DNA from 4 places in the Sphingomonas sp. CCH5-D11 genome. Region 2 is predicted to be linked to each of the others. Evidence: predicted binding sites of a transcription regulator. Region 2 holds the regulator's gene; each other region holds the start of a gene.
What was found. Region 2 encodes LexA, which represses DNA repair genes until DNA is damaged. Its sites were predicted from a motif close to GTTCCNCNCTTGTTCT; they were not measured.
Positions count from the first base shown of each region.

Region 1: recA (recombinase RecA) is a predicted target of LexA. The motif match lies at 2,380-2,395, and genes of this name have one in related genera.
Region 3: AX702_RS18035 (ImuA family protein) is a predicted target of LexA. The motif match lies at 3,984-3,999, and genes of this name have one in related genera.
Region 4: AX702_RS07120 (DUF3072 domain-containing protein) is a predicted target of LexA. The motif match lies at 2,061-2,076, and genes of this name have one in related genera.

Region 1 covers NZ_LSKH01000081.1:120,187-125,742, reverse strand. Annotated here, with positions in the region: gene AX702_RS05265 (uracil-DNA glycosylase) at 1-231, shown strand, start outside; gene AX702_RS05260 (lytic transglycosylase domain-containing protein) at 267-2,036, shown strand; gene recA (recombinase RecA) at 2,470-3,543, shown strand; gene AX702_RS05250 (class I SAM-dependent methyltransferase) at 4,085-5,026, shown strand; gene AX702_RS05245 (glutathione S-transferase family protein) at 5,023-5,556, shown strand, end outside.
Region 2 covers NZ_LSKH01000247.1:112-3,776, forward strand. Annotated here, with positions in the region: partial or broken gene AX702_RS15630 (ComEC/Rec2 family competence protein) at 1-1,489, shown strand, start outside; gene lexA (transcriptional repressor LexA) at 1,588-2,250, opposite strand; gene AX702_RS15640 (molybdopterin molybdotransferase MoeA) at 2,307-3,491, opposite strand; partial or broken gene AX702_RS15645 (cyclic pyranopterin monophosphate synthase MoaC) at 3,583-3,665, opposite strand, start outside.
Region 3 covers NZ_LSKH01000298.1:146-5,701, reverse strand. Annotated here, with positions in the region: gene AX702_RS18050 (dihydrolipoamide acetyltransferase family protein) at 1-817, opposite strand, end outside; gene AX702_RS18045 (alpha-ketoacid dehydrogenase subunit beta) at 931-1,935, opposite strand; gene AX702_RS18040 (3-methyl-2-oxobutanoate dehydrogenase (2-methylpropanoyl-transferring) subunit alpha) at 2,192-3,475, opposite strand; gene AX702_RS18035 (ImuA family protein) at 4,024-4,773, shown strand; partial or broken gene AX702_RS18030 (hypothetical protein) at 4,685-5,556, shown strand, end outside.
Region 4 covers NZ_LSKH01000108.1:31,596-37,151, reverse strand. Annotated here, with positions in the region: gene AX702_RS07130 (2'-5' RNA ligase family protein) at 1-58, opposite strand, end outside; gene AX702_RS07125 (potassium transporter Kup) at 55-1,965, opposite strand; gene AX702_RS07120 (DUF3072 domain-containing protein) at 2,107-2,322, shown strand; gene AX702_RS07115 (hypothetical protein) at 2,382-3,017, opposite strand; gene ccmE (cytochrome c maturation protein CcmE) at 3,017-3,451, opposite strand; gene ccmC (heme ABC transporter permease CcmC) at 3,558-4,283, opposite strand; gene AX702_RS07100 (Glu/Leu/Phe/Val family dehydrogenase) at 4,414-5,463, opposite strand; tRNA gene AX702_RS07095 (tRNA-His) at 5,484-5,556, opposite strand, start outside.

The DNA.
Region 1 (5,556 bases), on a different contig from region 2:
GTCGCTCTCGCGGCGCCGCGGCGGCTGCTCGTGATGGGTGATGCGGCGAGCCGTGCCATTCTGTCGGCGAATGTGATGCAGGCGCGCGGACGTTTGCACGCGCTTAACCATAAGAAGGACAGTCAGGGCGAGGTCGTGGCGAGCTTCCATCCGCGCATGCTGTTGGAGCGCCCCGCCCTGAAGGCCGAGGCTTGGAAAGATTTGCAGATGTTGATGGGGGGATTGAAGTGAACCGGGTGTTGCTTGCCGCCGTGTCCATCGCTGCCATGACGCCGGCGGTGGCTGCTGCCGAGCCGTCGGCGGCGCGTGGTGCCGCCACTTCGGCCATGCCCTCGCTCCCTTCGCAGCTCACCGCCGAGCAGCGGACCCAGTATCGCGCGGTCTTCGCCGCCATCCGCGAAGAGCGCTGGCAGGACGCTCAGATCGGGCTGGACGCAATGGCGCCCGGGCCCTTGCACAGCTACGCCCGCGCCGAGCTCTACACAGCCAAGGGCTCGCCCCGAGTCGAGCTCGACCCGCTCGTCCGCCTCCTGACCGAGGCGCCGGAACTGCCACAGGCGGAGGCGATTGCCCGCCTTGCCAAGGTGCGTGGTGCCGCGGAGCTGCCGCAGCTTCCTGTGCATCAGCGGCTCATCTGGCAGGACGGCGCCCCGATCCGCGTTCGTGCCAAGGCCACCCGCAGCGATGCGATCGCCGCCGACCTCGCCGATCGCATGCAGCCGTATGTGAAGGGCGACATGGGGCGGGAGGCCGAGGCATTGCTCGAGTCCACCGGCGGCCTGACGCCCGAAGCGACCACCGAATGGCAATCGCGCGTGGCGTGGATCTATTTCCTTCAGGGGCTGGACGGCGATGCGCGTCGCCTGGGAGACAAGGCGGCCGCAGGGCAGGGCGATTGGGCCACCCATGCGCGCTGGACCTCCGCGCTCGCGGCCTGGCGGCAGAATGATTGCGCCGCTGCGGCGGAGGGCTTCCAGTCCGTCTCGGCCAGTGCCGGCGATACCGACATGCGCGCCGCCGGCCTCTACTGGGCAAGCCGCGCAGACATGACCTGCGGCCGTCCGGATCGGATCGAGGCGCGGCTGAAGAGTGCGGCGCAATATGGCGAGACCTTCTACGGCCAGCTGGCGCGCCAGTCGCTCGGCATGCAGACCGCGGCGGTCAAGCCGCAGAAGGTGACCAGCGACTGGGCGAACCTGGAGCGTCGGCCGAACGTCCGCGTCGCGGCGGCACTGGCGGAGATCGGTGAAACCGAGGCCGCCGATCAGGTGATCCGTCAGCAGGCGAAGATCGGCCCGGCGACGGAGTTCGCCAGCCTGATGCGCGTGACGGAGCAGATGAACCTGCCGGCGAGCGTGGTCTGGCTTGCGCATAACTGCCCGCAGGGTTTCGTCGCCACGGCGGAGACGCGTTATCCCACGCCGAACTGGACGCCCGACACCGGCTGGCGGATCGACAAGGCACTGGTCTACGCCCATACGCTGCAGGAATCGGGCTTCCGCAACAAGGTGGTGTCGCCGGCCGGCGCTTATGGCCTGATGCAGATCATGCCCGCCGCCGCGACCGATTACATGCGCGAGCGCGGCATATCGGTCGACAAGTCGGCGCTGACCCGCCCGTCGACCAATATCGACATCGGTCAGCGGCATTTGGAAAAACTGCGCGACATGGGTCTGACCCAAGGCCTGCTGCCCAAGGTGATCGCTGCCTATAATGCGGGGCCGAAGCCGGTGGGCGAGTGGAACTCGCTGGTTCGCGATAATGGCGATCCGCTGCTTTACATTGAAAGCATCCCTTATTGGGAGACGCGTGGCTATGTCGTCACCGTCATGCGCAATTACTGGATGTATGAGGGGCAGACCGGGCGCAAGCAGTCGGTCAGCCGCGCTGCACTCGCGCAGGGCATGTGGCCGCGCTTTCCTGGAATGAAGGGCGATCCGGCGATCCGCATCGCCAATCGCCCGGCGGGGAACACGGTTGCTGCCAATGCCGCCGTATCCCCCGCATCGACCACCACGGTCGCTAGCGCGCCCTGACGTCGGCTGGGGGCTCGTCACCCACGGCATGTGCGAGGCCTGTGCGACGCCTATAGCGCCCACCAGCTGTGTCGTGCCGACGTTGTGCCGGGATCCACTGCTCAGCGTACATGACTGCTCATGCTTTGCAGCCCGATGGCGTCGGGGGCATGTCTAGGGATTGATCCAGGCTCCTGGAGGCATCTCCCCGGCGAAGGCCAGGGGCTAGGTGGGGAAGCGTTGGCAAAATCCGGTGTGCCCGCCAGCTTTGTGGCGCAACTCGGCCCCTGCCTTCGTCGGGGAGGCGGATCAATCTGGCTGGATCAAACCCTAGCTAAAGCGCTTCGTCCAACAAAATACCTCTGTTCCACTCTTGTTCCATCGGAACAAAGGTAATACATGGCGTTCACGCGTTGAACGGTTCGCGCGCTTGCTTTAGCGAAAGGGCTTATCAATGGCCGCCAATCTGAAGGTGATCCCGAACAACATGGCAAGCGCGAACTCGGATCGTCAAAAGGCGCTCGACGCCGCCCTCGCGCAGATTGATCGCGCGTTCGGCAAGGGCTCGGCAATGAAGCTGGGCCAGAAGGAGGCGATGAAGGTCGAGGTGGTGTCGACCGGCAGCCTCGGGCTGGACATTGCGCTTGGCGTCGGCGGCTTGCCGCGCGGCCGTATTGTCGAGATCTTCGGCCCGGAATCCTCGGGCAAGACCACGCTCGCGCTACACGCCATTGCTGAGGCGCAGAAGGCGGGCGGCATGGCCGCGTTCGTCGACGCGGAACACGCGCTTGATCCCAGCTATGCCAAGAAGCTTGGCGTCGACATTGATGAGCTGATCGTTTCCCAGCCCGACACCGGCGAGCAGGCGCTGGAAATCGTCGACACGCTGGTGCGCTCCAACGCCATCGACGTGCTGGTGGTCGATTCGGTCGCCGCGCTGGTGCCGCGTGCGGAAATCGAGGGTGAGATGGGCGACAGCCACGTCGGCCTTCAGGCCCGCTTGATGAGCCAGGCGCTGCGCAAGCTGACCGGCACGATCAGCCGTTCGCGCTGCCTCGTCATCTTCATCAACCAGATCCGCATGAAGATCGGTGTGATGTACGGCTCGCCCGAAACCACGACCGGCGGCAACGCGCTGAAGTTCTACGCCTCCGTGCGTCTCGACGTGCGCCGCACCGGCTCGATCAAAGATCGTGACGAGGCGACCGGCAACCAGACCCGCGTGAAGGTGGTGAAGAACAAGGTCGCACCGCCGTTCAAGCAGGTCGAGTTCGACATCATGTTCGGCGAAGGCATTTCCAAGCTCGGCGAGGTCATCGACCTGGGCGTGAAGGCCGGGCTCGTTGAAAAGTCCGGTTCCTGGTTCAGCTATGATTCGATCCGCATCGGCCAAGGCCGGGAGAATGCGAAGAATTACCTGCGCGAGAACAAGGAAGTCGCAGAGCGTCTGGAGCGGTCCATCCGCATGCGCCAGGAAGGCCTCAGCGAGGAGCTGATGGCTGGTCCGTCGGAAGACGACGACATCTGATCCGCCACCCGCGGCAAACATCATGAAGGGTCGGTCACCGTCAGGTGATCGGCCCTTTGCTTGTTGCGAGCCTTCTCATCAGCAGGCTGCATCGCGGTGCGCGGACACGAAAGAGCGGGCGCGTCGTCCGAAGCATCAGATCTAAATCACCGCCCCCGTAGGCGCGACGTTGCAGATCTCACCTTCCTCATGTCGGGCTTGGCTCGGCATCCGCAGGGCAGTTGAGGATCTGCGGCAGAGAGCCCTTGCCTACGTTAGAAAGTGGCGGAGGCTCGACCGATCCCGCGCGCATTTGCGCGATAACGCGGGCGGGGTCCCGTTCCCCGCCGTTGGCGGGCTCTGGCGCCCTGCGCCGAATTCCCCGGATCATAAGATCCACCAAATGGCAGACCGCAAGCGCTGGTCCGACCACACGCGATCTTCGCAAGCTATTCCGCAGCCATTCTTTTTGGCCACGCATGCGCAAAGGACTGATCTCGTCCGCGCTCCTGGACGCCGCGGACCCTACAGCCCGGCCCATCGGGATGGGCGCGCTCCCACGATGCCCGACAGCCACGACATCCGCGTCACCGTCGCTGCCCTTTCCCTTTGCCAGTCGGCACGGCACATCCGTTTCGACAATGAAAGGACCATGTTCATGACCGCCGCTCCTGACTGGCAGACTCGTGTCGGCGACGTCTGGGCCGCCGAGTGGCGCCGTACGGATCGCAGCTTCGCCGCGCTCTCGCGCCAGCTTGACGCCGCCATCCTCGCCCTCGCTCCCGAAACCGGCCATGCGGTCGATCTGGGCTGCGGCGCCGGGGTCACCAGCCTCGCCTTGGCTGCGGCACGCCCTGGACTCGACATCCTGGGTGTCGATCTTTCCGCCGCCCTGATTGCCGTGGCGCAGGAGCGGGCGGCGCAGCATGGGCTGGATAATCTGCGCTTCGCCACCGGCATGGTGCCGCAGGCGCTAGATGCCCATGCCCCGTTTGACCTGGCCGTCTCGCGTCACGGCGTGATGTTCTTCGATGATCCCGCCGCCGCCTTCCGCGGCATTGCGGCGGCCCTGAGCCCGGGAGCGCCTCTGGTCTTCTCCTGCTTCCGTGCCGCGGCAGAGAACCCCTGGGCCTCGCGCACCATCGCGGCGATCGGCGGCCGGCTCGATTCACCGATCGGCTACGCTCCCGGTCCCTTTGCCTTTGCCGATCCTGATCGGGTGGAACGGCTGCTGCTGGACGCCGGCTTCGTCGATGTGGCGCTGACGCCCACCGATTATCTTTATCGTGCCGGCGAGGGGCGGGACGCCGCCAGCGATGCTGCCGATTTCTTCCGGCGCATCGGTCCCGTGTCCCGCGCTCTTGCCGAAGCCGCTGATGCCGACCGCCCGGCACTGCTGGAGCGGTTGCGCGTTGTGCTTGCCGAACAGGTGACGGGGGAGGTGCTGGACTTTCCCGCCGCTGCCTGGATCGTCACGGCGCACGCGCGGGGGAAAGCCACATGATCATCGTTCACCATCTGGAAAATTCTCGGTCGCAGCGGGTGCTGTGGATGCTGGAGGAACTGGCGCTCCCCTATGAAGTGCGCCGCTACGAACGCGACAAGAAGACGATGCTCGCCCCGCCGGAGCTTCGCCAGGTGCATCCGCTCGGCAAGTCTCCGGTGATCGAGGACAGCGGCGATGGCGGGCGCGTGATCGCGGAAACGGGCGCGATCGTCGAATATCTGGTCGACAAGGCCGACGGTCGGCTCGGTGCGCCGGCGAACCGGACGGCGGCGCTCGATTACCGCTACTGGCTTCACTATGCCGAAGGCTCGCTGATGCCGCCGCTGCTCGTCACCCTGGTGCTCAGCCGCGTGCCCTTGTTCGGCAAGACGGCGCAGAAGCGGATCCGCCCCTGGATCGAAACCCATCTCGATTTCGTGGAGGCGCATCTGTCCAGGCATCAATGGTTCGCCGGCGATGCGCTCACGGCGGCTGACGTGATGATGAGCTTTCCGCTGGAGGCGGCACGCAGTCGTGCCGGCCTGAAT
Region 2 (3,665 bases):
GTCAGGGGGTAACTCTCAAACGCCGGTGCGTACCCGTTTGTCCCAGCACATCCAGGCTCGCCTGACCGGAAGCGCCGGAGGTATTGCCGCCGCACTCGCCACGGGGGACACCGGCGGCATCGCTGAACCGGATCAGGAGGCGATGCGGGCATCGGGTCTGGCGCACCTCCTGTCGGTCAGCGGGCTTCACATCACGGCGGCGGTCGGGCTGACCATGCTGCTGGTCAGCCGCCTTCTGGCGCTCAACATGCGGCTTGCGCTGACCGGCCGGGTGCCGCTGATCGCTGCCACCGCCGGCGCAGCAGCGGCGCTCGGCTACACCTGGCTGACCGGCGGCGAAGTACCCACCGTTCGAAGCTGCATTGCGGCCCTCCTGGTGCTAGCCGCCATGGCGCTGGGGCGAGAGGCGCTGACGTTGCGGCTGGTCGCTGCGGGCGCGATGGTGGTGCTGCTGCTGTGGCCGGAGGCGCTTGCCGGCCCGAGCTTTCAACTCTCCTTCGCCGCGGTCACCGCCATCATCGCACTGGCCGAGCATCCCCGCGTACGCGCCTGGTTCGCGCCACGTGAAGACGGCTGGCCCGGCCGACTGTTGCGCGGCGGCGGCTCGCTGCTGCTCACCGGGCTTGTGGTGGAGATCGCGCTCATGCCGATCGCTGTTTTTCACTTCCACAAGGCTGGCGTTTACGGTGCTCTGGCCAATATGGTCGCCATTCCGCTGACGACCTTCGTGATCATGCCGCTTGAGGCAACCGCCCTGTTGCTCGACGCGCTCCATCTGGGCGAGCCGCTCTGGTGGCTGGCCCGGCAAGCGCTGACGCTGCTGCTCTTCATTGCGCACTTCACCGCCCAGGCACCCGGCGCTACGACTGCACTCCCTGTGATGCCCGTCCCCGCCTTTGCCCTGATCGCGGCTGGCGGTCTGTGGCTGGCGCTGTGGCGAACCGACTGGCGTATTCTCGGCCTCCTTCCCATCGCATTCGGTGTGCTTTGGACCGGGATCACGCCGCCGCCCGATATATTGGTCACCGGAGACGGCAGGCACGTGGCGCTTCGACTGCCCGGCGGACGCATCGCGCTGTTACGCGACAGGGTGGGCGATTATGCGCGCGACATGCTGGCCGAGACCGGCGGCGCAGAGGAAGAGCCCGTCACCCTGTCGGATCAGGCCGATGCCGCATGCAGCCGGGACCTGTGCCGATCGGATCTGTTGCAGGGAGGGCGGCGATGGCGGATCCTGGCGACCAGAAGCAGCTATCTGGTGCCGATCGCTGACATGCTGGACGCCTGTCGATCGGCGGACATCGTCATCAGCGAGCGCTGGCTACCGCGTGGCTGCACACCTCGATGGTTGCGCCTTGACCGGGCAGTGCTGGCTCAAACAGGCGGCGTGGCGATCACGCTTGAGGCGGCGGATGTCCGTACCGTCCACCGGGCCGGCGATACTCACCCGTGGGTGCTGGCAGCGATCAATGCCGAGCGCCCGCGCTGATTGTCACCCGTTCGGTCTGACCCTCATCGCTGAGCACGCGCGCTGAGTTTCGACCGGTCCGACGTTCGTCTCCATACGCCATCCGGATCCCACCCGGATCAGGAGTAGCGGCGCAGTATCCCGGCGAGCTTGCCCTGCACCCGCACCTGGGCGGGCGCATAGCGCTGCGGATCATAGGAGCGGTTGGCCGGATCCAGCCGGATCATCGCCCCCTCGCGCCGGAAATACTTCAACGTCGCCTCGCTATCCTCAATCAGCGCCACGACGATTTCCCCGTCACGCGCCACGTCCTGCTTGCGGATCAGGGCGAAGTCACCGTCAAGAATGCCGGCCTCGACCATCGAGTCGCCGGCAACTTCCAAAGCGAAATGCTCGCCGGATCCCAGCAAGGCAGCGGGAACCGGCAATGTGCTCGCCCCCTCGATGGCCTCGATCGGAACACCGGCGGCGATCCGGCCATGCAGCGGCACCTCCACCACGTCGTTGGCGGGCTCCGGCACGATGCGCCGCGTGGAGGCAGGCGCCGGCGAGGGCTTCGCCTCCGACCGCTCCGGCATCTTCAGCACTTCCAGCGCGCGGGCCCGATTGGGCAGACGCTTCAGAAAGCCGCGTTCCTCCAGCGCCGAGATCAGGCGATGCACGCCGGACTTGGACTTGAGGTCCAGCGCCTCCTTCATTTCCTCGAACGAAGGGGACACGCCGGTCTCCGCCAGCCGGTCATTGATGAAACAGATCAGCTCGTGCTGTTTCCTGGTAAGCATCGCATCGCCTCCGCCGCGAACAGACGAGGAACCTTTAAGGAACGCTAAGGGTGGCGTCAAGCGATCATCAGGATTTCCGCCGATTCGCCGCGCTGTCGGGCCGGGTCATGGGGAGGGCGTATGATCAGGCAACCTGCGCGTGCCAGGGTCAGCAGCATCGAACTATCCTGAATGCTGGCCACGAATGCCTCTCCGCCGCGCAATTCGGCCCGCATGTAATCGGTCCGCGGGCCATTCGCGGCGATGTCCTCCCCAAGAACGGCCTGGGTCGTGACCGGGAAGGGCCTAGCCGCGCCGGCCAGATGGGCCACCAGCGGCTTGACGAAGAGGATGGTCGTCACGAACGCGGAAACAGGATTGCCGGGCAGGCCGAGCACCGCCATGTCGCCCAGCCGTCCAGCCATCAGCGGCTTGCCGGGGCGCAGCGCGATGCGCCAGAAATCGATCGTGGCGCCCGCCGCACGCAGGGCTGGCTGCACCAGGTCGTGATCGCCGACGGAGGCACCGCCGGTGGTGACCAGAAGGTCCGCCTGAACCTCGGTGAACGCATCGCGCAGAACCTCAAGCCGATCCGGCAGAATGCCAAGGTCGATGATCTCGACCGGCAGGTCAGCGAGCAGCGCGCGCAGCAGCAGCCGGTTCGATTCCGGCAGCACGTTTGGCGTGAACGGCGTGCCCGGCTCGACCAGTTCGTCTCCGGTCGCTGCGATTGCCACGCGGACGCGGCGCCGCACCGCCACGTCGCCCGCGCCTCCGGTCGCTGCCACCGCCAGCCGCGCCGGCGTCAACCGCTCGCCCGCCGCGACCAATGTGTCTCCTTCCGTAAAGTCGAGGCCCTCGCGCCGGACATTGCCCCTCCGGCGCAGCGGCCCTTCGCCGTCGAGGATCAGCCGCTCACCCTCGCGGCCGGCTTCTTCCTGTATCAGCACCGTGTCCGCGCCATCCGGCATCACAGCGCCGGTGAAGATCCGCACCGCTTCGCCCGACGCGACCGAACCGGTGAACGGCCGGCCGGCGGCACTTTCCCCGATAACGCGCCACGGCCCCGGTAGATCATCGAAGCGCAGCGCATAACCGTCCATCGCCGACAGATCATGCGCGGGCTGCGTTCGCCGGGCGGTGATCGGGGCTGCCGCCCAGCGGCCGAAGGCCTGCGTGATGGGTAGCGTCTCGGCCGAAACCGCCGGGCTGTCTGCAAGCAGGCGCGCCTGCGCTTCGGCGACGGGAAGCAAGTCACTCATGCGCGAACGAGTGGCAGATCGGCGGCGCAAGTAACAGCCTGATCGCCGCAATCATCATGAGGCGGCAAGAAGCTTCCCGGCGCCTGTCCGCTCAAGCGGCGAAGTCGCCGGATTTCCCGCCACGCTTTGCTAGCAGGCGCACGCCGCCAATGGTCATGCGCTTGTCGAGCGCCT
Region 3 (5,556 bases), on a different contig from region 2:
GCAGCATGGTGAGCTTCGGCCGCTGCCCGCGATTGTCGTTCAGGTCCGCGCGCATGTCCTCCAGCGCGGTAACGTCGATCTCGTCGACATAGGTGAAATGCGGAATGTGGCGCTTCGACGCGGCCATGTTCTCGGCGATGCGGCGGCGCATGCCGATGACACGAACCTGCTCGTCCTCGCGGGCGCGGCTGGCGTGGGGGGCGTGATAGCCCTGCCCGCCCGCGTAGCGCAGATAAGCGTCGAGATCCGCGTGGCGGATGCGGTCGCCCTCGGCGATCTTCACCTGGGTGAGATCGACGCCCAGATCCTTCGCCCGCGCACGGACGGCGGGGGAAGCGAGCACTGCCTTCTCCCTCTCCCCGCTTGCGGGGAGAGGGTCGGGGAGAGGGGCAGTGTCGGGCGTAATCGAAGCGCCAACGCCTGCCGCCTCTGACTGCCCCTCTCCCCTGCCCTCTCTCCCGAGGGGAGAGGGAGTTTCCACCACCTCCTCGACCCCCGGGTTCTCCGCCTCGAACGCCTCGGCCTCATCCTCGCCGCCGAGCTTCTGCGCGGGGTCAGCCTCAGCCGACACCTCACCCTCGGTCTCGATCACCACCAGCATCGCGCCGATCGCCACCTGGTCGCCAACCTCTCCGGCCAGCTCCACCACCGTCCCGGACACCGGGGATTCCATTTCGACGGTCGCCTTGTCGGTCATCATGTCGGCGATATTCTGGTCTTCCTCGACCCGGTCGCCGACCTTGACGTGCCAGCCGACGATTTCCGCCTCGGCAATGCCTTCGCCGATATCCGGCAGCTTGAAGGTAAAACGCGCCATTGTTCTTGTTTCCGTTCGTGTCGAGCGAAGTCGAGACACCGGTCTCGCGAACCCCGTCCCTCGACTTCGCTCGGGACGAACGGGGTGGGTGGGCGTTTGCCCCTAGGGAATCATCAGTCCTTCAGGATCTTCTTCAGCGCCATGCCGATGCGCACGGGGCCGGGGAAATACGCCCATTCCAGGCTGTGCGGATACGGCGTGTCGAAGCCGGTCACGCGCTCGACCGGCGCTTCCAGGTGATAGAAGCACCGCTCCTGCACCAATGCCGACAGCTCCGCGCCGAACCCGCCGGTGCGCGTCGCCTCATGGACGATCAGGCAGCGCCCGGTCTTCTTCACGCTGTCCTCGATCGTCTCGATATCGAGCGGCACGAGCGTGCGCAGGTCGATAATCTCGGCATCGACGCCGGTATCCTCCACGACCTGGGCGCAGACGTGCACCATCGTGCCATAAGCGAGCATCGTCACCGCCTCGCCCGCGCGCACCACCGCCGCCTTGCCGAGCGGGATCTTGTAGTAACCGGTCGGCACCTCGCCGGCGGGATGCTTGGACCAGTTGGCCGCCGGGCGATCCCAATGGCCGTTGAACGGCCCGTTGTAGATGCGCTTTGGCTCGAAGAAGATCACGGGATCGTTGTCCTCGATGGACGCGATCAGCAGCCCCTTGGCATCATAGGGCGTCGACGGGATCACCGTCTTCAGCCCGGAAACGTGGGTGAAGATGCCCTCGGGCGACTGCGAATGCGTCTGCCCGCCGAAGATGCCACCGCCAAACGGCGATCGCACGGTAATCGGCGCGGTGAACTCCCCATCCGAGCGATAGCGCAATCGCGCCGCTTCGCTGACCAGCTGGTCGAGCGCCGGATAGATGTAATCGGCGAACTGGATCTCGGGGACGGGGCGCAGGCCGTATGCGCCCATGCCGATCGACACGCCGATGATTCCGATCTCGGTAATCGGCGTATCGAACACGCGCGTCTTGCCATATTTCGCCTGCAGCCCCGCAGTGGCGCGGAACACGCCGCCAAAATAGCCGACATCCTCGCCCATCACGACGACGCCCGGGTCGCGATCCATCATCACGTCCATGGCGGAGTTGATCGCCTGGATCATGTTCATGCGGGCGGTAGTGGCCTGCTGTTCTTCAATCACGTCGGTCATATGACTTTCCTGCCCTCGCCACTCCGAAGGAGGGGAGAGGGATACCGGAGCTTGGCGGCGCAGCCGCCTAGCGGAGGTTGGGAGAGGGGTGGGCGCCGCCACGCGGCGCGCGAGCCTGCGGCTCGCCCGACCCCTCTCCCAGCTACGACTAGGCAGCGAGCTGCCAAGTCTGCGCAACCCTCTCCCCTTTCCAGGGGAGAGGGCGAAGCGAGGCTCACTTCCGATCCCACGGTCGCCCGCTCTCGGTCTCTTCGTCGATCATCTGCTGGCGCTGCTCGCGCAAATGCCACGGCATCTCCTCGAACACCCCATCGAACAAAGTATCGAGCGGCTGGTGCAGCCCATGCCCGAGGATGCCGTTCTTCTCGGCCTCCTTCTGCGCCGCCTTCACCTCGTCGGCGACCTCGCGATCCATCGCCGCCTGCCGCTCCTCATCCCACTCGCCGATGGTGATCAGATGATCCTTCAGCCGCCGGATCGGATCGCCCAGCGGCCATGCCGTCGGCTCCCCGGCCGAGCGATATTGCGACGGATCGTCCGATGTGGAGTGTCCCTCGGCGCGATAGGTGAAATGCTCGATCAGCGTCGGCCCCTGGTTGGTCCGCGCCCGCTCGGCCGCCCATAAAGTCGCCGCATAGACGGCCAGCGCGTCATTCCCGTCGACCCTGAGGCCCGCGATCCCATAGCCGATCGCGCGCGCGGCAAAGGTCGTGGCCTCCGCCCCGGCGAAGCCCGAGAAGCTCGAAATCGCCCATTGGTTGTTGACGACGTTGAAGATCACCGGCGCGCGATAGACGGTGGCGAAGGTCAGCGCGGAGTGGAAATCCCCCTCCGCGGTCGAGCCCTCGCCGCACCAGGTCGCCGCGATCCGCGTGTCGCCCTTCGACGCGGAGGCCATCGCCCAGCCCACCGCCTGCGGATATTGCGTCGTCAGATTGCCCGAGATCGAGAAGAAGCCGAAGCGCTTCTCCGAATACATGATCGGCAGCTGCTTGCCCTGCAGCTTGTCGCCCGAGTTGGAATAGATCTGGTTCATCATGTCGACCAGCGGGCAGCCGCGCGCGATCAGCAGCCCCTGCTGGCGATACGAGGGGAAGCACATGTCGTCGGCATCCAACGCATAGGCCTGCGGCACCGCCACCGCCTCCTCGCCCAGCGACTTCATGTAGAAGCTCGTCTTGCCCTGCCGCTGCGCGCGGAACATGCGCTCGTCGAACGCGCGCACCATCGCCATGTGGCGCAGCATGCGGCGCAGCGTGTCGGGCGAGAGCTTGGGATCCCACGGCCCCACCGCGCGATTGTCGTCGCCGAGCACGCGCACCATCGTATAGGCGAGATCGGTGAATCCGCGCGCATCGGCGGCGGTATCGGGCCGCGGCGCCGCGCCGGCCGCCGGGATGTCGACATCGGCGAAATCCACCGTGTCGCCGGGGCGGAACTTGGGCTCGGGCACATGCAGCGCGAGCGGTTTCAGGTTGCTGCGGGCGGCGTCCGCCATGGTCTCTCCGGTATGATGACGCGTCTTAAACGCGCTGGCGCCATCATCGCTTCGTTGTTATAAAATTTCAAGGCGGCGCAACGTAATTTGCACGCAACTATGTTACGGGAGAGCGGCTGCGATTGCAGAGTTCCGCAGTCACCTCACCAGCTTCGTCACCCCAGCCCTGTGCCGGGTCCAGCCATCCGCAAGCCGAACGTCAGCATAGGCCGGTCATCACAAGCACGCCTCGTCATCCCGGCCTTGCGCCGGGATCCAAGGTTCCGCGCACGCTGAAGCCGATGAGTTCGCGGCACCCTGGATCCCGGCACGGCGGCCGGGATACGTAGCGGGGAAACGGTAGCGCACGCCGCGCCGCATCCGTCATCCCGGCTTTGTGCCGGGGTCCAGGGTGCCGCAAATTGGATCGCTAAAAGGTGCGCGGCTCGGTGGATGCCGGGACAAGCCCGGCATGACTAACTGGGTGTCCTGCCCTTCACGAGTCCCACGATTGACTCCGCTGAGAATAGGAACAAAATAGGAACACATAGCTTAATCGAGTCGTGCCCGTGTCATCCCCAGCCATCATTGCCGAGCTACGCGAAACGCTCCGCGCCATCGAGGGCGACGGTTATCGCCGGCGTGAGACACTGCCGTTCGGCATCCCATCGTTCGACCAGCGGATCGCCGATGGCGGCCTCCGGCTCGATGCGCTGCACGAAATCGCCGCCGGCACCGCGAACCTGGGCGACGATGCCGCCGCCACCCTGTTCATCGCCGGAATCGCTGCGCGCGCCTGGGGCCCGATACTCTGGGTTGTCCGCCGGCGCGACCTGTTTGCGCCCGGTCTCTATCAGGCCGGCCTCTCGCCCGAGCGCGTCCTCTATGCCGAGGCGCGCGACGATGCCGAGCTGCTCGCGCTGATGGAGGAGGGGCTGCGCCACCGCGGCCTCGGCGCGGTGATCGGCGAGGTGAAGCGTGCCACCATGGGTGCCACCCGCCGTCTCCAGCTCGCCGCGGAGGGCGGGCGCACCATTGCCCTCCTCCTGCGCCGCCACCCGCGCGAGGATGCCGACCCGCTCGGCACACCGTCCGCCGCGCTCACCCGCTGGCGGATCACCTCCGCCCCTTCCGCTCCCTCGCGCCACGGCATGGGCCGGGCGCGCTGGACCGTCGCGCTCGAACGTCAGCGCGGCGGCGATCCTTTCACCACCTTGATGGAGGCCTGCGATGACACGGGTCGCCTTTCTCTACCTGCCGCACTGGGCGATCGATCGCGTGCGCCGGGCCGAGCGGCGCCGCGCACCGCCGCGGCCTGATACCGGCTCCGACTCGGGGTCCCCCCTCGACATCGCCCCGCTCGCCGCCGCCGTGGCGGAGGAGCAGGTGCTGCAGTGCGACGCGCCCAAGAACACCGGCTGGCGCCCCGGCGCGCGCTGGGCGCGGTCGGACGCGGCTGCGCCGGAACCCCAAGCCGAAAAACCATGGTCGCAATCGACGCGCGAGGATGTCGCGCGCCGGATCGAGGCGATGCCCGAACACCAGCGTCCGCCAATGCGCGAGATGGGTCGCCGCAGCGAAGCCGCCGACAATCCCTTCAAGGCCATGCCGCCTGACGAGGGCACGCGTCCGGTGCGCACGACGCTGCCCGTCCGCCCCGATCCTGAGGACGTGCCCAGCAAGCGCTGGCGCGGCTTCGACGGCCTCGATCCCAATGCCGACGACCGCGCCGCCGCTGCGCTGGCGCGCTGGAATGCGATGCCGTCGGTCCGCTACCCCGGCGAAGGCCCGCATCCCGACAAATACGCCCGCTGCGGCTCCAACGACGCCGGTGCGCAGGTGCCCGGCGTCGCCGCCTTTTTCGACACCGGCCGCACGCTGGGCGGCATGGTCGCGCGGGTGTGCGAACCCCAATCCGTTCGCCCTGAGCCAGTCGAAGGACGTGCCCCAAACGCTGCGCCCCGGGCCCGCACTTCGACAGGCTCAGTGCGAACGCAGGAAAGGGCCCTCAGCCGCCCTTCAAATTCTCACACAACAAACATTCATAAGCGCGATGTTCGAGAAATTTCGCCCCTCGTCACCGTTCACAAGATTTCCAGCCG
Region 4 (5,556 bases), on a different contig from region 2:
GGTCGGACCGCCCGAACACGGCGGTCACGATGATCGGAGCCGGAGGCTGGCCGCTCAAATCTCGATCTGGCTCCCGAGTTCGACCACGCGGTTCGTCGGCAGGCGGAAGAACTCCATCGCGCTTTCCGCATTGCGCAGCATCCACGCGAACAGCTTCTCGCGCCATAGCGCCATGCCCGGATGCGCGGAGGCCAGCAGCGTCTGGCGGGAGAGGAAGAAGCTCGTCTCCATCATCCGGAACTCGCCGCCGCAGCGATCAAAGGACTTGAGCGCCGCCGGGATATCCGGCGATTCCATGAAGCCGTAACGCAGGATCACGCGGTGGAAGCCCTCGCCCAGCGCCTCATGGTTGAACCGGTCCTGCTCCGGGAAGAACGGCATGTCCGTCACCTTCACCGTCAGCAGGATCACGCGATCGTGCAGCACCCGATTGTGCTTCAGATTGTGCAGCAGCGCCGGCGGCACGCCTTCTGGCGTTGAGGTCATGAACACCGCCGTCCCTGACACCCGGGTCGCGCTGTTGGCCGCGGAGCCGATGAACACCTTGATCGGCATCGCGCCCTCGCGCATCCGCTCCAGCATCAGCTTGCGCCCGGTCGCCCAGGTGGTGAGCAGGATGAAGACGATGATCGCCACCAGCAGCGGGAACCAGCCGCCGTCCGGCACCTTCGTCAGGTTCGACGACAGGTACAGGCCATCGATCAGCAGGAAGCTGGCGACGAACGGCAGCACCGCCGCCAGCGGCCAGTGCCAGACGCGCTGGATCAGCACCGCCACCATGCAGGTCGAGATGAACATCGTGCCCGTCACCGCGATGCCATAAGCGGCGGCAAGGTTCGACGATTCCTGAAAGCCCAGGATCAGCAGCAGCACCATCGCCATCAACGCCCAGTTGATCGACGGAATGTAGATCTGCCCGGCCGCCGACGCGCTGGTGTGGTCGATCCGCAACCGCGGCATGAGGCCAAGCTGCACCGCCTGCTGCACCACCGAATAAGCGCCGGTGATCACCGCCTGGCTGGCGATCACGGTCGCCATGGTGGCGAGGATGACCAGAGGCAGGCGCCATTCCTCCGGCGCCATCAGGAAGAACGGGTTCTTGGCGCTGGCCGGGTCAGCCAGCATCAACGCGCCCTGCCCCAGGTAATTGAGCATCAGCGCAGGGAAGACGAACCACAGCCAGGCAAAGGCGATCGGCTTGCGTCCGAAATGCCCCATGTCGGCGTACAGCGCTTCCGCCCCCGTCACTGCCAGCACCACCGAGCCGAGCGCCAGAAACGCCAACGTCCCGTCCGTCGCGGCGAAGCGCACCGCCCATCGCGGATCGAGCGCCAGCAGGATCTCCGGCTGCGCGATCACGTGAATGAGGCCGAGCACCGACAAGGTGATGAAATAGACCACCATGATCGGGCCGAACAACTTGCCGACCCGCGCCGTGCCGACCGACTGGAGATAGAACAGGCCGATCAGGATCGTCACCGCGATGGGGATGACGAAACTGTCGAACGTCTGCTCCACCGTCGCCAGCCCCTCCACAGCGGACAGCACCGACATGGCGGGCGTGATCATGCAATCGCCGAAGAACATGGCCGTTGCGAGCACGCCGAGCATGACGAGGCTCGGCCCCCATCGCTTCCCCGCGCCGCTCCGCCGCTGGATCAGGGCGAGCAGCGCCAGGCTCCCGCCTTCTCCGTTGTTGTCGGCGCGCAGGATGACCATCACGTATTTGAACGTCACGATCAGCACGAGCGACCAGAAGACGAGGCTCAGCACGCCGAAGATGTGGAGCCGGTCCACCGCAAGCGGGTGGTGACCGACAAACACTTCCTTCATCGCGTAAAGCGGGCTGGTGCCGATGTCGCCATAGACGACGCCGATCGCGCCGAGCGCCAGCTTGCCCAGCCCATCACCGTGATGGTGATGTGGCGTGATGGCCGGCGTGACGGGGGGAGCAACTGTGCTCACCGACAGTCAACCAGCGCCAGGTTCAAGGGGAAGAAAACCACCGTCATCCTGTAAAAGCCTGGGCGCGCCTAGCACTTCGCACCTGCGCCGCAAGGGGAACATTACCGGAACGGATGAGTTCCACGTTTGAAGGAGACCGACATGTCGGACAACAACCCCAAGAGTGAGCCGTTCTCGAACGCGGAAAAGGACCCGGACGATTGGACCACTGGCGATGAGCCGATGACGGGCGCGCAGGCCAGCTATCTCAAGACCTTGAGCGAAGAGGCGCATGAGCAGTTCGATGAAGAGCTGACCAAGGCCGAGGCATCGAAACGGATCGATGCGCTTCAGGACAAGACCGGTCGGGGCAAGTAACGGCATCAGGCTGCCGAACGAGCAGATTGACCGGCGGATCCGTCCCGCCCGGTCGGGGACTATCGTCCGGTCTGCTCCACGGCTGCCATATAGCGTTCGAGCACGAGCAACTGGCCGGCGAGCTGCCGCTTATATTCGGTGCCGTCGCGTGACAGCGACACGGCGCGCGCCATCAGCCGCCGCGCCATCGGCAGATCGCCTGCCCGAATATAGGAGATTGCGGCATAATATGGCGGTGCCGGATGCTCGGGCGCTAGCTGCATGGCGCGCCCGAACGCCAGCTTCGCCGCCGGCGATACTTGGTCGCCATCGAGGATCACGAGATTGCTGCCAAGCTGCGTCCACAGGATGAAGCTGCGCGGGATCGCGCGAACGCCGCCCATCACCACCTGCGCTGCGGCACGCCGATCACCGGCGCGCAGCATCGCATCCGACGCGACAAGATAAGCGGTGTCCGCCGTGAACCGGCCCATCAGCCGCTCGCGCAGGATCACGCTTTCCGGTTCCACCGGCACGGGGCTCGCCGCGGGCCTTGCCGGTGCTGCCGCGAGCGCCGGCCGGCCCTGCCAGGCATAGCCGGCGGCGCCGAGGAACAGCGCCGCGCCTGCGAAGGACCAGACCAGCCGCGGCAGCCGAAGCAGCAGCAGGGCGGCAAAGGCCAGCGCGCCGATCACCGCCAGGGCGACATAGCCCATCACTGGTCCAGGCTCTTGGTCTCGTGCATCTTGCCCGCAAGTTCGGGCGGCATGTATTTCTCGTCGTGCTTGGCCAGCAGGTTGGAGGCGATGAACGAACCGTCGCGCTGGAAACGTCCCTCCGCCACCACGCCGGAATTTTCGCGGAACAGGTCCGGCACGATGCCGGCGAAGCTGACCGGCGTCGTCGCTCGTCCGTCCGTGACGCGGAAGTGGACGGTGACGCCATCCGCCGCCCGGACCACCGATCCGCCTGCCACCATCCCGCCAAGGCGAACGGCGCGGCCGGCGACCAGCACTTCCGGGGTAACATCGGACGGCGCATAGAAGAACGCGGCCTGATCCTTCAGGCCGGACAGCGCGAGCAACGCCGCCACGGCAACCGCCAGCAGCGCGGCGCCCGCGAGCCAGAGCCGCTGATGCTTCGCCTTCATCGTCTGTCCTTCTCGGCGCGCCGCATCGCCCATAGGCTCGCCAGCGCGATGATCGCGCATGTGCCCAGCGCCACCGCATAGGCAGCGATAACGAACGGCCAGGCGTTCACGCCGTCGCCCTCCGCCGCAGCCGCGCTTCTGCCTTCGCGATCGCCAGCAGGGCGCGCATCCGCATCAGGACAATGGCCCCGAACAGGAAACTGAAACCGCTCAGCATGATCGGCAGCGGCCAGAGAATGGAGGCGTCGATGGTGGACCGGGTCAGTCCGATGCTCGGCCCCTGGTGCAGCGTGTTCCACCAGATCACGGAATAGCGGATGATGGGCAGCAGCACCGTGCCGGCAATGCCGAACAAAGCCGCGATCCGGCCGTCGCCGCCGCGCTCGCGATCGGCCCGCGCCAGCGCGATATAACCCAGGTACACGAAGAACAGCAGCAGCATGGAGGTCAGTCGGCCGTCCCACTGCCAATAGGTGCCCCACGTCGGGCGTCCCCAGATCGCGCCGGTGATCAGGCAGACTGCGGCAAAGGCCGCGCCCGGCACCGCGATCGCGCGCGCCGCCACGTCGGCCAGCGGATGGCGCCAGACAAGATAGGCGATGCTGGAAAGTGCAATCCCGCTCCATCCGCCCATCCCCAGCCAGGCGGACGGCACGTGAACGTACATGATGCGCACTGATTCGCCCTGCAGGTAATCGGGCGGCGTCTGCGTCAGCCCGGCCCAGCAACCGATCACGATCAGCGCCAGCCCTGCCCAGCCGAGCACGGCGGTCAGCGGTCGCGCGATCTTCAGGAAGCGCGCAGGATTGGCAAGGGCATGAAGCGCGGGCACGATGGTGTTATCCCATATGGGCAAAATCGCCTGTCGTCATCGATTGACTGGCGCGTTCCCCCGCTCCTCTCTCAACAGCAGCCATGGGCCGCGGCGGGCGATCCATGCCGCCCCGCTCACGGCCCAGGGCTCAACCCCGGCCGATCAGTCGCCGCGCGATCCGGTCCGCCACATCCGCTGCGGGATCGCCGCTGGCGTCGCTCTCGTCCCACACCTCGATCAGGCGATCCGGAATGCGGGCGATCCGCGCCTTCACCTCTGCCTCGTCGCCATGGCCCAGATACTCCAGGCCGACGTTGATGATGCCGCCGGCATTGATCACATAATCCGGCGCGAACAGGATGCCGCGCTCATGAACGCGGCGCCCGTCGTCGCGGGTGGCCAGCTGGTTGTTGGCGCCACCGGCGATCACCTTGGCCTTCACCGCTCCGATCGACTGCTCGGTCAGCACCGCGCCAAGCGCATTGGGGCTCACCAGATCGACATCGGCCGACAGGATCTCCTCCGTCGGTACCGTGGTCGCGCCAAGCTCTGCGGCAAGCGCCGCGGCGCGCTCCTTGTTCACATCGGCCAGCGTCAGCACCGCGCCGTCCGCCGCCAGCAGCCGGGCGAGCCCGCCGCCGACCGAGCCGACGCCCTGGATGGCAACCCGCACGCCCTTCATGTCGGTGGCACCCAGGCCGCGCTGCGCCGCTGCTTTCACGCCCAGATAGACGCCAAGCGCCGTGTACGGGCCCGAATCGCCGCCGGCCGCGCCGCTCGCCACCGGCAGGCCGGATACGTAGCGCGTTTCTTCCGAAATCACCTTCATGCGGGCTTCGGACATGCCGACGTCTTCCGCCGTGACATAACGGCCGCCCAGCGATTCGACCGCACGGCCAAACGCGCGCAGCTGCGCCTCGCTGATCGTCGCGCCCGGCGCGTCGGCCAGCACCACGCCCTTGCCACCGCCAAGCTCCAGGCCCGCCATGGCGTTCTTGAAGCTCATGCCGCGCGACAGCCGAAGCGCGTCGGTGATCGCGGCCGTGTGATCGGCATAGTGCCAGAAACGGACGCCGCCCGCTGCCGGCCCAAGCGCCGTGGAATGAACCGCAATTACGGCACGCAGGCCGGATGCAGGATCAGTGAAGAGGTGGACGCCCTCATGGTCGTCAAAGTCGGGGAAGCCCCACGCGGTCATGTCATTCCCGGGGAAAAGAATGGGGCGATCGACGGGACTTGAACCCGCGACCCTCGGTACCACAAACCGATGCTCTAACCAACTGAGCTACGA